Prochlorococcus marinus XMU1405: one gene and its partner. The protein of the gene in region 1 interacts with the protein of each later gene in a pairwise test. Links are inferred from orthologs where the notes say so. Each region holds a gene or a part of one and is shown on either strand. Other genes may lie near its edges.

What was found.
Region 2: the proteins of ftsZ (region 1) and HA148_RS02050 interact in binary tests that used the Bacillus subtilis proteins (3 or more experiments, as listed by UniProt). The link is inferred for Prochlorococcus marinus XMU1405 from one-to-one orthologs.

The regions. Positions count from the first base shown.
Region 1 is NZ_JAAORF010000003.1:249,201-256,982, forward strand. Bases 2,329-5,253 are described here. They hold ftsZ (cell division protein FtsZ), read left to right. Parts: upstream 2,329-3,195; coding sequence 3,196-4,311; downstream 4,312-5,253. Other genes in these bases: HA148_RS07310 (cell division protein FtsQ/DivIB), read left to right, coding at 2,329-3,016; panB (3-methyl-2-oxobutanoate hydroxymethyltransferase), read left to right, coding at 4,468-5,241. In the rest of the region: tRNA (N6-isopentenyl adenosine(37)-C2)-methylthiotransferase MiaB, read left to right, coding at 1-794; HA148_RS07300 (D-alanine--D-alanine ligase family protein), read left to right, coding at 806-1,873; HA148_RS07305 (hypothetical protein), read left to right, coding at 1,884-2,294; more of HA148_RS07310, read left to right, coding at 2,291-2,328; HA148_RS07330 (hypothetical protein), read right to left, coding at 5,333-5,494; radical SAM family heme chaperone HemW, read right to left, coding at 5,622-6,845; HA148_RS07340 (PIN/TRAM domain-containing protein), read left to right, coding at 6,943-7,782. UniProt on the Bacillus subtilis protein: Essential cell division protein that forms a contractile ring structure (Z ring) at the future cell division site. The regulation of the ring assembly controls the timing and the location of cell division.
Region 2 is NZ_JAAORF010000001.1:349,330-356,956, forward strand. The notes cover bases 3,121-5,890. They hold HA148_RS02050 (cell division protein SepF), read left to right. Parts: upstream 3,121-4,104; coding sequence 4,105-4,677; downstream 4,678-5,890. Other genes in these bases: HA148_RS02040 (PII-interacting protein PipX family protein), read left to right, coding at 3,121-3,315; HA148_RS02045 (YggS family pyridoxal phosphate-dependent enzyme), read left to right, coding at 3,319-3,954; proC (pyrroline-5-carboxylate reductase), read left to right, coding at 4,688-5,500; HA148_RS02060 (glycosyltransferase family 4 protein), read right to left, coding at 5,506-5,890. Also shown: cobI (precorrin-2 C(20)-methyltransferase), read left to right, coding at 1-184; HA148_RS02025 (DUF1823 family protein), read left to right, coding at 184-669; ribosome biogenesis GTPase Der, read left to right, coding at 742-2,115; HA148_RS02035 (energy-coupling factor transporter transmembrane component T family protein), read left to right, coding at 2,115-3,029; more of HA148_RS02040, read left to right, coding at 3,049-3,120; more of HA148_RS02060, read right to left, coding at 5,891-6,663; DNA repair protein RecO, read right to left, coding at 6,748-7,533; HA148_RS02070 (2-deoxyribose-5-phosphate aldolase), read right to left, coding at 7,534-7,627. UniProt on the Bacillus subtilis protein: Cell division protein that is part of the divisome complex and is recruited early to the Z-ring. Probably stimulates Z-ring formation, perhaps through the cross-linking of FtsZ protofilaments. Its function overlaps with FtsA.

The DNA of each region.
Region 1 (7,782 bases):
TAGCTAATGATAATTTTAAAGAAATTACTCTTTTAGGTCAGAACATTGATGCTTATGGTAGAGACCTTCCAGGAACTACAAAAGAAGGAAGAAAAGAGAATACCCTAACTGATCTTTTGTATTATATTCATGATGTTAAAGGAATTCGCAGAATAAGATTTGCTACTAGTCATCCAAGATATTTTTCAAAAAGGTTGATTCAAGCTTGTTATGAACTTGATAAAGTCTGTGAACATTTCCATATCCCCTTCCAAAGTGGAAATGATGAAATTTTAAAGAAAATGTCCAGAGGTTATTCTATTAAAAAGTATAAAAATATTATCGAGAACATAAGGTCATTAATGCCAGATGCATCAATCACAGCTGACGCAATAGTTGCTTTCCCAGGAGAAACCGAGCAACAATATCAAGATACATTAAAGCTAATATCAGAAATTGGCTTTGATCAGGTGAATACAGCAGCATATTCTCCAAGACCAAATACGCCTGCAGCAGTTTGGACGAATCAACTTTCGGAAGAGGTAAAAAAAGCTAGATTACAGGAAATTAATAATTTGGTCGAGAAAACTGCTAGGAGTAGAAATCAAAGATATGTCAATAATATCGAAAGCGTTTTAATTGAGGGTTTAAATCCAAAAAATTCCTCTCAAATTATGGGTAGAACTAGAACAAATAGATTAACTTTCGTAGAGATTCCCAAAAACATTAACTTTAATTTTTCCTTAGGAGATGAGATAAATGCCAGGATAAATGAAGCAAGACCTTTTTCTTTAACAGGACAACTTTCTTTATAAATTTTGTTTAAATGATTGGAGGAAAGAAAAAATGTATTGGATTAATATTTGGCGGGCATTCTAATGAACATGAAGTATCGATATGCTCTGCAAAAACAGTTTTTCAAGCATTTAATACACAAATAAACAAAGAACGATTTACAGTTAAAGCCTTTTACATAAATAAATATGGAGATTGGCTTGATAGTGATATTTCAGAAAAAATCCTAATTGGTGAAATTGAAAACTATAAAACAAAAAAACAAGAAATTTTTAATCGAGAAAGAATAAACTTCCTTGATGGAATTGAATTTCAAAATATTGATGTTTGGTTTCCTCTTTTACATGGATTTAATGGTGAAGACGGATCAATTCATGGCTTAATTAGATTTACAAAGAAACCTTTAGTCGGGTGCGGAATTATTGGCTCTGCACTTGGAATGGATAAAATATTGATGAAAACAATTTTCTCAAATCTCAAACTTCCACAAGTTAATTATCTAGTTTTTCAAAATGAAGATCTCAACGATAAGCAAGTAAAAAATAAAATAATTAATGAAATTTTTAAAAAATTAAAATTTCCTGTTTTTGTTAAACCATCAAACTCTGGATCATCTCTTGGCATCTCCAAAGTCAAAAATGAATCGGAAATATTACCAGCATTAGAAAAGGCTCGGGGAATAGATCCAAGAATCTTAATAGAGGAAGGTTTAGAGGTAAGGGAGATTGAATGCGGAATAATTGGGAATTCAAAACTCTTAACCTCTGAGATAGGCGAGGTAAATTACGAAAGTGATTGGTATGATTACGATTCAAAATATCACTCAAATAATAAAATAATTATCCCAGCTGAAATAGATTCTAAAATCACACAAGAAATTAAAGAAATTGCCATTAAAAGTTGTAGAGCACTAAATATTTTCGGTTTTGCAAGAGTAGATTTCTTTTTAGAAAAATCTTCAAATAAAATTTTACTAAATGAAATAAATACAATTCCTGGTTTCACAAATAAGAGTATGTTTCCAATGCTTTGGAAGGCTTCTGGTTTAAATATTGATCAACTTGTGGCTAAACTGGTAGATATATCTTTAGATTTATAATTCAAATCAAATGTTGCATGGACTTCTTTGGTTACCATTGCTTTTTATCTTTATATTATTAACTGCTCTAGGATGGTTAGAAAGAAGAAGGCAAAATCTTTTTAGGAAATGGGCCAGTGGTTCTGAACTTTGTAAGTTAGATAGTTCAGGTGCAGCATCCTTAAAGGATGGGGAATTAAAGTGGAGTGAATTTGAAGCTGGTACATTTGAAGAAAAAGATAGTTTCACAATTAAGAAACTAGAGTTAGTTGAATTAATGGCACTAACTTCTGGAGAAGCTCCACTTACAAATGAATCTCAAGGAAAGTGCAGGTTACGATTAGTAGGGGATGGGAAAGAGATGGATGTGCCATTTTCAGATGCAGACCAGGCTAGAAAATGGATGGAGCAATTGATGGAAAAAGCTAGATGTGATTTGTGAAATACGAAAAAACAATAAAAAATAGAAGCTTTTTATTACTACTTTTATTTTTATTTGCAACAAGCTTAATAAGCCTAAAAACACTAAAAAAAGTTAATATTCAGGACATTAGAATTTCTGGAAGTAAATTATTCTCACAGAATGATATTGAAAAAAATTCATCTTTAAAATTTCCAATCCGATTAATCCTAATTAATACATATTTTTTAGAAAAAGAGTTAAAACAAAATTTGTCACTCAAGAATATTTCTGCAAACAGAGAATTATTTCCTTTTGGATTGAAAGTCAAAGTTAATACAAGAACACCAATAGCTTACGGCGAAAGATTATTGAATAAAGAAAAAATATTTGGCTTTATTGATAAAGATGGGATTTTCATCGAAAAACAAAATGTTGAAGAAAAAAAATTTAATGGATTAACGATAAAAGTTTTTGGATGGAAAGAAAAATTCAAAAAAGTATTATCTGAAATTTTTATAGCTCAAGAGAATTATAATTTCGATATCGTCAAAATTTCTTTTTCACCAAATGGTTTTCTAACTGTTGAGGAAAAAGATTTACAAACAATATTATTAGGATTTAATCCAAATCTAATCAACTATCAATTACAAATAATCAATAACTTAAAAAATGAATTTAAGAGAAATAACTTTTATGAAAAAATAGATAATATTGATCTTACTGATCCAAATAAACCAAAAATAAAAGTGTTCAAACCCTAATATTTGAAAAAGGGTTTTGAGTAATTTTTTTTAATTATTGTAGTGTTGATATGGGCTTTGCATTCAAAACAAAATATTTAATAAATAAATATTTTTAGGATTTTCCTCAACAAATTCCTACAGATGAGCTCAGTAAGTTCATAATGCACCCAATACTAGTATTAGATTCCTATTAAGAGATGAGCTTCGGTAACAATCCAAACTTTGATCAATCGAGAGAAATCCTTCCAAGCCAGAACGCCAAAATAGAAGTTATTGGTGTAGGAGGTGGTGGCAGTAATGCAGTCAATAGAATGATAAACAGTGATCTAGAAGGTGTTTCATTTAGAGTCCTCAATACCGATGCACAAGCCCTACTTCAATCTTCTGCAGAGAGTAGAGTTCAACTTGGACAAAACCTCACTAGAGGTTTAGGTGCAGGCGGGAATCCAAGTATTGGGCAAAAAGCAGCCGAAGAATCCAAAGAAGAGCTTCAGCAAGCTTTAGAAGGATCTGATCTAGTTTTTATAGCCGCTGGAATGGGTGGAGGAACTGGTACAGGAGCAGCTCCCGTAGTTGCAGAAGTAGCCAAACAAAGTGGGGCTCTAACAGTAGGTATAGTAACTAAACCATTTTCTTTTGAAGGTAAAAGAAGAATGCGTCAAGCAGAGGAGGGGATCGCAAGACTAGCTGAAAACGTTGATACTCTTATAGTTATTCCAAATGACCGATTAAAAGACGTCATTGCAGGAGCTCCCCTGCAAGAAGCATTTAGAAATGCTGATGATGTTCTAAGGATGGGCGTCAAAGGCATTAGTGACATAATTACTTGTCCGGGACTAGTTAATGTTGATTTTGCAGACGTAAGATCAGTCATGACGGAAGCTGGCACTGCTCTTCTCGGAATAGGTATAGGTTCAGGAAGATCGAGAGCTATAGAGGCAGCACAGGCAGCAATGAATAGTCCTTTATTAGAAGCAGCCAGAATTGATGGAGCTAAAGGCTGCGTTATAAACATTACTGGTGGCAAAGACATGACTTTAGAAGACATGACCTCCGCATCTGAAATTATTTATGATGTTGTTGATCAAGAAGCAAATATTATTGTTGGTGCAGTTGTCGATGAGGCAATGGAAGGGGAGATACAAGTTACTGTAATTGCTACAGGATTTGAAATGACCCAGCCATTAAACCAGCAAAGAATAAAAAACAGATTATCTAATCAACCCTTATATAATTTTTCAGACAATAAAGAATCAGGAGCAAGTATTCCTGAGTTTTTGAGATTAAGGCAAAATAAAAAAGATATAGGTTAAAAGGTAAAATAGAGTGACTCGGTTATCTCGCCTGCCTCAAGCATCCCTTGTGGCTGCTACCTTCCGGTCCTGACCAGGTTTAGGCGTTAAAACCGCGAAAGGCCGAGTCAAAAACATACTAGCAATTCTTGATTAAAAAAGATACATAAATTTATTATGTTGCCTTCAGACCTAGTTAATTATAAAAAAAAATCTCGCAAAATCATTGCACTAACTGCTTGGGACTCCATATCAGGATCTATTGCCGAACAAGCAAATGTTGATCTTGTACTAGTAGGAGATTCATTAGCAATGGTCTGCTTAGGATACAAATCGACATTGCCATTAACTTTAGAAAACATTATTTATCATACTAATGCTGTTTCAAGAGGATTTAAGAATAAAATTGAGGAACAACCTTTAGTCGTTTCAGATATGCCTTTTCTGACTTACCAATGTGGAGAGGATAAAGCTGTTGAGTATGCGGGGAAAATCATTCAAAGCACTTATGCAAAAGCTGTCAAAGTAGAAGGAGCTGAACCAGAAATACAAAAAGTTATTTCTAGATTAATAAGAATGGGAATCCCTGTTATGGGTCATATAGGCCTTACACCACAAAGCTATCTAAATATTGGATTAAAAAAACAAGGAGAAAGCTTATCAAGCCAAGAAAAAATAAAGAAAGAGGCTTCAATTCTTGAAGAATTAGGATGTTTTTCAATAGTTCTTGAACATATTCCTGATTTACTTGCTAAAGAAATACAAAATTCTTTAAAAATTCCCATAATTGGTATCGGTGCAGGTAATTATTGCGATGGGCAAGTAAGAGTTACTGCAGATTTGTTAGGCCTCAATGATGATCAACCACCATTTTGCCAACCGATTATCCAAGGAAAGAAATTATTTAAGGATAAATTAAAAGAATGGGTAGAATCTGAAAGGCTTAACTAACCACATACATTTTGTCATAAGTATCAATTCGCCAAGAATATATTATTTGCAATAGTTTGTAAGAATATAAAGTATCTAGTAAGCGTTTCATTTATTTACCTACAATGCAATGAAATCTTCTATTGTCACTTCTACATCCTTGAGTTAGGCTGTTCTCCCAACGTCTGCCTTCTTTTTCACAGGCCTCTGCACTAGCCATTTCAATTTTTTCAATTGAATTATATCCTCCTCCTTTAGTAATTTGAATTATCAACCAATGACTTTCAGCATTAACAGCCGTAGGTAAAGAAGTTTCTGAAGGGATTTATTTTATTATCTAAAATTCTCATAAAACAAGTGATATCAATTTTTTAGCTATGTCAGAAAGGATATAGTTAATCTTAAATAATCTCATCACACCACTTAAACATAGAAACAAGAACTTGATTACTTAGTTCCATTCCTCTAGGCTCACTTAAAAAGAATCTATTTCCTTTTCTTACTAATAGTCCACTATCAAGAAATCTTTCCCATTCTTCAAGTAATTTACTAAAGTTGCTTTCAAATTTTTTGTTTTCCCAGTTTTGTTCTTTAAACAATTCTTTGATATCTAAACCCTCTTTAAGTCTTAATCCCAACATTATTTTTTCATCAAGTTCTTTATATACAAACTCCTTATTAGTAAGGGATGAATCTAAATTACAATCATATTGTTTAATTACCCATTCTTTATATTCTTTACTAACTCTTGGTCTAGTTAACTTTTCCCCCCAAGGTGAACTAGTAGAACCTTGACCAAAACTCCACCAGCCTAAACCACTCCAATAAACTCTATTATGTCTCGATTGATGTCCGGGGAGGCAATAGTTTGAGATTTCATATCTTGAATACCCTGAGTTTTTTAAAATTAGATGAGTTGATTTACTATTTCTAAAAGCTAGTTCATCACTCGGGAGTTTTAATTTACCTAAATTGACTAATTTTTTAAAAACAGTGCCATTCTCAATATTTAAATCGTAAATAGATAGGTGAGGTGGCGAAAATGTTATTGCTTTTTTTAAGTCATCTTGCCATTCTTTAAATCCACTAAGTGGCAAGTTTTGAATTAAATCTAAACTCCAGCTTTTTATTAATCCAGAGTCATATTTGCTCTTCAACCATAAACAAGATTTTTCTCCATCTTCTTTCAAATGACGCCTTCCCGACTTTTGAAGTATCTGATTATTAAAACTTTGTACTCCGAGACTAAATCTATTTATCCCAGCATTTATGAATCCACAAAGATCATCTTGAGTAAAACTAGCTGGATCAACCTCCATAGTGATTTCAGCACCATAGTCAATTCCATAATTTTCTTTAAAAAGATCGATTAATTCTTTGATTTGAGTGGGATCTAAAATTGATGGAGTACCTCCTCCTATATAGATTGTCGATAGAGGTGATTTATGCTTAATTGACAATATTTCTTTGTATAAAAAATGCAAATACTCTTTAACAGTTTTGCTTCCATAACCTTGTAAAGTTTCAACATTGTTTCCTAGTGGAATAACAGCAAAATCACAATAAAAGCACCTTCTGTGGCAAAAAGGTATGTGCACATAAGCACTCCTTGGAAACTTATTCATAATCTAAATTCATTTTTAAGCTCCAAAAAAAGTATTTAGGATCGAAAAAAATTAAATCCTTATTTACTCAATTAATAAATCCTAGTAGATTATAGATATGACAGATATCTTAGTATTAATTTTATTTGTATTGTCTGGAGCTGCTTCAGGATGGCTTGGTGTTGATTTATTGCCAGTGGACATACTTAAACAGGTATCTAATGTAGAAGGTTTTAGAATTGTTTTAGCAATAATAGGTTTTTTTGTAGGATTAGCGGCTGGTTTTGTATTTCTTCAACTTAGAAAAACTTTTCTTGATCAAATAAGAACAATGCCTACGGATTTATTAATCAGTAGGTCGGTTGGATTGATTTTAGGATTACTTGTTGCGAATCTCCTTCTTGCTCCAATACTATTAATTCCATTCCCTAGAGAAGTCTTTTTTGCAAAGCCCTTAGCAGCCATATTAAGCAATATTTTCTTTGGTGCACTTGGGTATAAGTTAGCCGATACCCATGGAAGGACATTATTAAGATTATTCAATCCAAATAATACTGATGCATATCTAGTTAATGAAGGAATACTCCCTGCTGCAAGTCCAAAAATTCTAGATACCAGTGTAATTATTGACGGCAGAATAAATGGCTTATTAAGTTGTGGATTATTGGAAGGACAATTAATTGTTGCTCAATGTGTAATTGATGAATTACAAACACTCGCAGATTCCAGCAGTAATGAAAAAAGGTCTAAAGGTAGAAGAGGTCTCAAGTTATTGAAAGAATTAAGAGATTTATACGGAAGAAGACTTGTAATAAACCCAACAAAGTATGAAGGTAAAGGTGTAGATGAAAAACTCTTGAGAATAACCGAGGATATGACAGGAACTTTAATTACCGCTGATTATAATCTCTCACAGATTGCAGAAGTCAAAGAATTAAAAGTTATGAATTTAAGTGAT
Region 2 (7,627 bases), on another replicon or contig:
GGCCATTATGAAAGTTGGCAAAAGATGGAATTTAGTCAAGGAAATTTTGAAAAAAGAGGATATCATGAATACAACATTAATAGCTTTAAGTGTTGGGATGCCTGATCAAATTATTCAATATGCATCACAATATAAAAAGGAATTTATGCCTTATTTTTCTTTAATTTTGATAAGGTTCGATTAATGTATAAAAAAGAAAAATTAGTTGAAAATCAATTTACATGGCCAATATGTAAAAAACTATTATTTCTTATTCTTGAAGATAAGCTTAGTGATGTATTTGTTTGTGAATTAGTTTGGGAAAGACTTTTTTATACTAAAGAACTATCTTTAAATGATTGGGCCTTTAGCGCATTAACTCCTTCTTATTGGTCAAAAAAATTTGAAAAAGCTCCTCAAATAATTTCAGAGCGACCAGCCTCAGTACATTTGACTCGATCAATTCCAAAAGACTATAAACAGGGGTTGAAAAAATTTCTTAATTTTAAAGGTTATAGGATTAATGAACTTTATCCAAGAAGAACTAGAAGAGCGACGGCAGTAAATTGGTTAATTTATTGGGCGATTGAAAATGATTGTTTTTCAGAAGATAATGGATTAATGCCAAGTCCTAGTTCACCTCCGGCTAATCCAGTTAAAGGACATTTTGGCGATCCAGAAATTAAATAAGTTTTTTAATAAGGTAAATGATTCTATTAAAGGTATAGTTGTAATGGATACTATTTTCTTTGGAGAGAAGTATTGATTCTTCCTACAATAGCAATTATCGGAAGACCGAACGTTGGGAAATCTACCTTAGTTAATCGTCTTTGCCAAAGTAATGATGCAATAGTATTTGATAAGCCTGGTGTTACAAGAGATAGAACTTATCAAAATGCTTCATGGGGAGGTAAGGAATTTCAAATAGTTGATACTGGAGGTTTAGTTTTTGATGACGATAGTGAATTTCTCCCAGAGATAAGGACACAAGTCTTCTTGGCTCTAGAAGAGGCTTCACTTGCGTTACTGGTGGTAGATGGAAATCAAGGCGTCACTGATGGTGATTTATCAATAGCAAAATGGTTAAGAAACTCAAGCTGCAAAACAATTGTTGCTGTTAATAAATGCGAATCGACTACTTTAGGAATATCCTTAGCTTCAGAGTTCTGGAAATTAGGATTGGGCGAACCCAACCCTGTTTCAGCCATTCATGGTTCAGGTACTGGAGATCTTTTAGATCTCGTTATTGGCGAACTTCCTGAAAATAATGTTCAGGATGATGAAGAAAAGATAATGATGTCAATTATTGGTAGGCCTAATGTTGGTAAATCTAGTTTGTTAAATTCAATCTGTGGAGAAAAAAGAGCAATAGTTAGTGATATTAGTGGTACAACAACTGATTCAATAGATACGCTTATTAAAAAAGGTGATAATCATTGGAAAATTATTGATACTGCAGGGATTAGAAGAAAGAAGAATGTTAAATATGGTACTGAATTCTTTGGTATTAATAGGGCTTTTAAATCTATAGATAGAAGTGATGTTTGTGTGTTAGTTATAGATGCCGTTGACGGAGTAACTGATCAAGACCAGAAGCTGGCTGGGCGCATAGAAGAACAAGGCAGAGCTTGCATAATTGTTGTTAATAAATGGGATCTTGTAGAAAAAAATAGTTCAACCATTTATCAAGTAGAAAAAGAACTTAGATCTAAACTTTATTTTTTACACTGGTCAAAAATGATTTTTATATCTGCCCTAACTGGTCAAAGAGTTGATAATATTTTTGAGCATGCTCTTAATGCTGTAAATCAACATAGAAGAAGAGTTACAACATCAGTAGTTAATGAAGTACTTAAAGAATCAATCAGTTGGAAAAGTCCTCCAACGAAGAGAAGCGGCAAGCAAGGAAGGCTTTATTACGGTACTCAAGTAAAGAACAAACCTCCCACTTTTACTCTTTTTGTAAATGACCCTAAATTATTCGGAATAACTTATAGAAGATATATTGAAAAACAAATTAGAGTAAATTTAGGCTTCGAAGGAACACCCCTCATTTTACTTTGGAGAGGAAAACAGCAAAGAGCTTTAAATAAAGAAGTCGAAAGAGAAAATATTGAGTTAATTCAAAAAGATTAATGAATTTGCTAACCAAATTTTCTGTTGGTCAATACGTTTATGGTAATAGAAGTTGGCTAAGAATTATAGATAGTAGATTAAAAATAATTATGGTAATGATATTTTTAATCACTCCAATTTGGGCAGGTCCAATATGGAGATTGAGTTTAGTTGGTTTTTTACTATTAATTACTTTTTTAAGTTTATTGCCATCTAGAGTATGGTGGCGATCATTATTTTTTCTCTCATGTTTGTCACTATTAATTGGATGTATATCAATACTTGCCTCGTCTGATATTCAATCTCTTGATAGCTACTTAAGAAATCCCAATGAACTGCAAGTAGTACTGGAAAGCCAAAAAGAATGGAATATTTTGCAAATTCCTTCGCAGAAGATATGGTTTATTAATTTTGGCCCCTACAACTTATCAAGAAAAGCCTTTGAACTAGGAATAAAAACCTCCACTTTGATATTTACCGTTATTCATAGTGTAAATTTGATGCTTTTAACCACATTGCAGGAAGACATTGTATGGGGATTAAGTTGGTTTATGTATCCATTAAGAAAGATTGGATTGCCAACTAGTAAGTGGCTTTTTCAGTTGTTAATTGCATTACGTTTTATTCCTCTAGTGCAGGAAGAACTTCAAAATATTATTAAAGCAGTGTCAGTTAGATCAATAAATTTTCGAAATTTAGGATTAAAGAAATCTTTTAATGTTTTATTAATCTTAGTGGAAAGGTTATTTCAAAATATATTTCTGAGAATTGATCATGGAGCAGAGTCATTACTCTCAAAGAAAAAAATTATTATAAAAACCAACAGATTTAGAACTCTTTATCCTTCAAAATCTCTCAATGTAATTGTTAATACATTATCGATTTGTTTTATTTGCATAGCAATTTTTCTTAGAAAACTGTATGGTGCATTATAAATAACACAATATTTTAGGTTTGAGTTCTGAGCGTTATTTAAACCATCCAACATTTGGCATGTTATACCAAGTTTCTCCTGGAAATGATGGGAGAGATATTTATGCGACTTTATACGCTCAAAAAATGTTTTTTTTGGTAGAAGTTCGACAGAGAGAAGTTTTTTTTGAAGTTATACCTTATTTAGATGCCCGTAATCAAGCTGAATTAAACCTTCAAAAAGCTAGAAGAAAAGGTTCTGAAGAGCTATCTAAATGGGACAATTTATTCACGCAAACTTTCTTATAAAAGGTGAACTCTGCAAATTATTTAAAAATAAAAAATAAAATACCATCAAATGTAAATATTCTTGCGGTAAGTAAAGGATTTAAAAGTCAAGAAATCAAAACTATTCAAAAAATGGGTCAGAATGATTTTGGTGAGAGTAAGTTTCAAGAGGCGTTTGAAAAACAATTTATCTTAAAAGACCTTAAACAAATAAATTGGCATTTTATTGGAAGAATACAAAGTAATAAAATAAGAAAAATAGTACAAAATTTTAAATATATTCATTCAGTAGATTCATTTGAAAAGTTGGAAAAGATTTCTAATATTTCTTTTGAAGAGAAGAAAAATCCATTAATAATGTTGCAGGTTAAGTTGAGTGATGACCCTACTAAAGGGGGCTTTAATCCTGAATTTTTAATATTGAAATGGAGAGAAATTCAAGAGTTGAAAAATATTTCATTAACCGGCTTGATGACTATCAATCCTAAAGGACTTAGCTCTAAAGAAAATTCAGGGTTGTTTAAAAAATGTCGTGCTCTTGCTGATTCTCTACAACTACCAGATTGTTCCATGGGGATGTCTGGTGATTGGGAGGAAGCTATTGACGCTGGATCAACTTGGTTAAGATTAGGATCATTGATTTTTGGAGGCAGAACCTAATTAGTTATTTTTTTATAAAAATCTTATTTATAAACTTGCAGTAAAGTTCAACTAACGTTATTTAAGTATAGGTAGTTTATTCATTTAAAAAATGAATCTATTACTCAAGGTTCTTAAACCTTAGTAATCAATTTCAAGAGGATTTAAAAGGTGTCACTTATTTCTAGATTAAAGGCAGTAGTTGCAGGGGATGAGTATCTCGATGATGATTTTGATGAGTTGGATTATGCTTCAGAGGATGAATTAAATGATATTAATAATTTCAAACAAAATCCAAAGAATGCAAATGCCCTTGCAAATTCAAATCCGTTTGATTTTATGAATAACAACAGATCATCAAAAGTAGTTGGTATGCCTGGAATCTCAAATTCATCCTCAGAAGTAAGCTTAATGGAACCAAGAAGTTTTGATGAGATGCCTCAAGCTATACAAGCATTAAGAGAGAGAAAAACTGTAATTCTCAATTTAACTATGATGGATCCTGATCAAGCTCAAAGAGCGGTTGATTTTATTGCTGGGGGCACATATGCAATTGATGGACATCAAGAGAGAGTCGGTGAAAGTATTTTTCTTTTCGCTCCAAGTTGTGTAAATGTAACTAGTTCTTCTCCAGAAGAAGCTTCTCCTTCTTCTGTGTCTACAGAAAACACACCACAATATAGCTTGGGTAAAAATACTACTCCTGAACCAGCATGGGGTAATTCTAAATTAAGTGCTTATTAATGATTAATCTGTGACAGATAAAATTGCGATTATTGGTTTTGGAAATATTGCAAGTGCTATAGTTACTCCTCTATTAGATAACAAATTAATTCATCCAGAGAATATTTTTTGTGTTGTAAATACAGAAAAAAGTTTAGAAAACATAAAAAAAAATTATAAACATAATATAAACGTTTATAAATCAGGTACTAAAGAGTCAAAAATAATTTGGGATTGTCAATATAAACTTCTTTCGATAAAACCCCAACAATTAAATGATATAAGTGAGACCCATCATATAAAAAATAAGGACAATTTAATAGTTTCAATTCTTGCCGGGGTTTCAATAAACAGACTTACTCAAAAGTTTCCTAATCATAAATGTGTGAGGGTGGTTACAAATATCCCAATAACTATTGGAAAAGGTTTAACGGGGATTTCTTGGGGAGAAGAAATTACAGAAGATCAGAAACAATTTACAAAAAAATTATTTGAAAATACAAGTAAAGTTTATGAATTTAATGAAGATTACCTTGATATATTTTTAGCTTTAACTTCATCAGGTCCTGCAATTATTGCTTTAATTATAGAAGCATTAAGTGATGGAGGATTAAGCGGGGGATTACCAAAAATAATTTCAGAGGAACTTGTTATGGAAATGATACTGGGGACTATTTGTCTAATAAAGGAAAATAAACTTACTACTTCTGAGCTTAAAAATTTAGTAACCTCTCCAGGTGGAACAACTATTTCTGCTTTAAGGGTTTTAGAAAAAAAGAGTGTAAGGTCAGCATTAATGGAATCAATAGTTTCAGCTAGTAATCGAAGTAAAGAGTTTCGTTAGGTTTTTCAATTATCTTTTAAATTCATATAAACTTTTTCAAGTAAATTTATATTTTTAGCAATTGTGTATCTCTCAAGTATACGTTCTCTAGCTTTTTCTCCAAGATCTTTTGTAAATGAAGGGTGCTCTACAAGAATTGGGATTATAGTTTTTAATTGTGCAGCCACATTATCAGTTGAAATTACTATTCCTGCTCCGTTATCTAAAACTTCACCATCAGCTCCGGCATCTGTAGCTACACAAGCAGTACCAGAAGACATTGCCTCTAAAAGTGATAATGATAAACCTTCTACTAAGCTTGGTAAGAAAAATACTTCTGCTATTTGCATTATTGCTACCCTTGTTTCTAAATCTAATTCGGCACCCCACCAAATTAATTTCTCATTACCAAGGTTAGAAAAACTATTTTCCAATGTTGGCTTCATTGGTCCATCTCCAACAATAACTAATTTGCAATTGTGAGTTTTTGTTTGGCGCCAAGAACGTAAAAGTGCTTCGATATTTTTCTCATTGGCAATCCTACCCATATATAAAAAGATTCTTTCATTTCCAAGTTTGTTTTTTACCTGATCAAATTTTTTATCTTTTTCGCAAAAAGGTTTCCAAATATTCTCATCAACACCGTTTGGAATAATTATTTGTTTTTCTTTAGGTACTCCTAATTTATAAAGAACATTTTTTTGAAGTTCGGAAAAAATAATTATTTTATCGAACTTTGATAAAGAGGGAGCATAAAGTTGATATGTTAACTGTTGAGTGCTTGCAGTTAAATTTCTATTTTTTGCATCAAATGGTGGGTGAAATGTTCCTATGAGTGGAAGATTAATTTCAGCACAAATCTCTGGAAGTCTAAAGTCTAAAGGAGATAAAGTTAAGCTTGCATGTACTAAATCAGGCTTTAATCTTTCCAAGGATAGCCTTAGCTCTTTTTCTGCTCTTGGTGAGGGTATTGTGTAAACTTGGGACTTAATTAAATATGGAAGACTTACATCAGGATCATTTGCCAGAAATAATGGTTTTGATGAATTTGAACTAGAAGGATTATCGAAATGAATGAAACTAACTTTATGACCTCTGGCTCTTAATTTCTCATTAGTTGAATTGCCATAAGTTACATTTCCACAAAAAGGAGATTTCTTTCCCAACCAGGCAACGTGAACCACATTAATTGAATTAACTATTTATTAAATTAACAGTCAGAGCACCCAAGATCATAATTTTAAATTTTATTCATAGTCTATAAAATGTTAACTATATATTTCTCTCAACATTTTTAGTGAAGATAGATCTTTCTCTAGTTGAGTAGAGATCCAAGTTTCAATAATTAATAATATTTTAAGCCAGACTTTTTTAGGTCCCAATAACTCTCCATTAGATTTTATTGGTAATTCAGGGAAAAGAAGTCTCTGCAATAGAGCGACTTCAGATGCATTTATTTTTAGATTACTTTGAGGATCTTCCATGGACGAAAACCCTTCACTTGGCAAATAATAACAACTCCATTCCCAATTTCCTAAAGGTGGAATAATAGGTTCTCCAGTTTTACAGCAATGATGAATAGGTAAATTTATACCTCCAATTGCTAATAGATGGATTAAAGATTGAATACTCATTGAGAGCATTTTAATATCCTCCTCTTTGGATTCTTCATACAAATAAATCCTATCTAAATGTGCAAGAACACAAGATAAATAGTTTTGTTGCTTGTCATTATTACCTACTAATAAAAAAGTTAATTCAGTTATTGCTTGCGCGGCTGCAAGACATTCAATATTTTTCCCTAGACCAGAATAGCTTTTTAATATTTTAATTTGACGTACAGATTTAAGATTTCTTTTCCCAAAAATCTGCAGACTTAAATATGTTAATGGAGTAGCTGCGGCAAGACTACTTTTAGGACGTCTAGCACCAGGTACCGCTAATCGAACAATCCCTTGCTCATCAGTAAGAATAGTTATTAATCTATCATTCTCGCCTAATGGAGAAGCTTTAATGCAGAGACCTTCTAGTCTGCACTCACCAGAACCAGACATTTATATAACCTTTAATTCTTGAAAAATCTCACAAAAATTTGAAGTTCCTACGCAACTTATTCCATTATCAAGCAAATCAATAACTTGCGTCAGT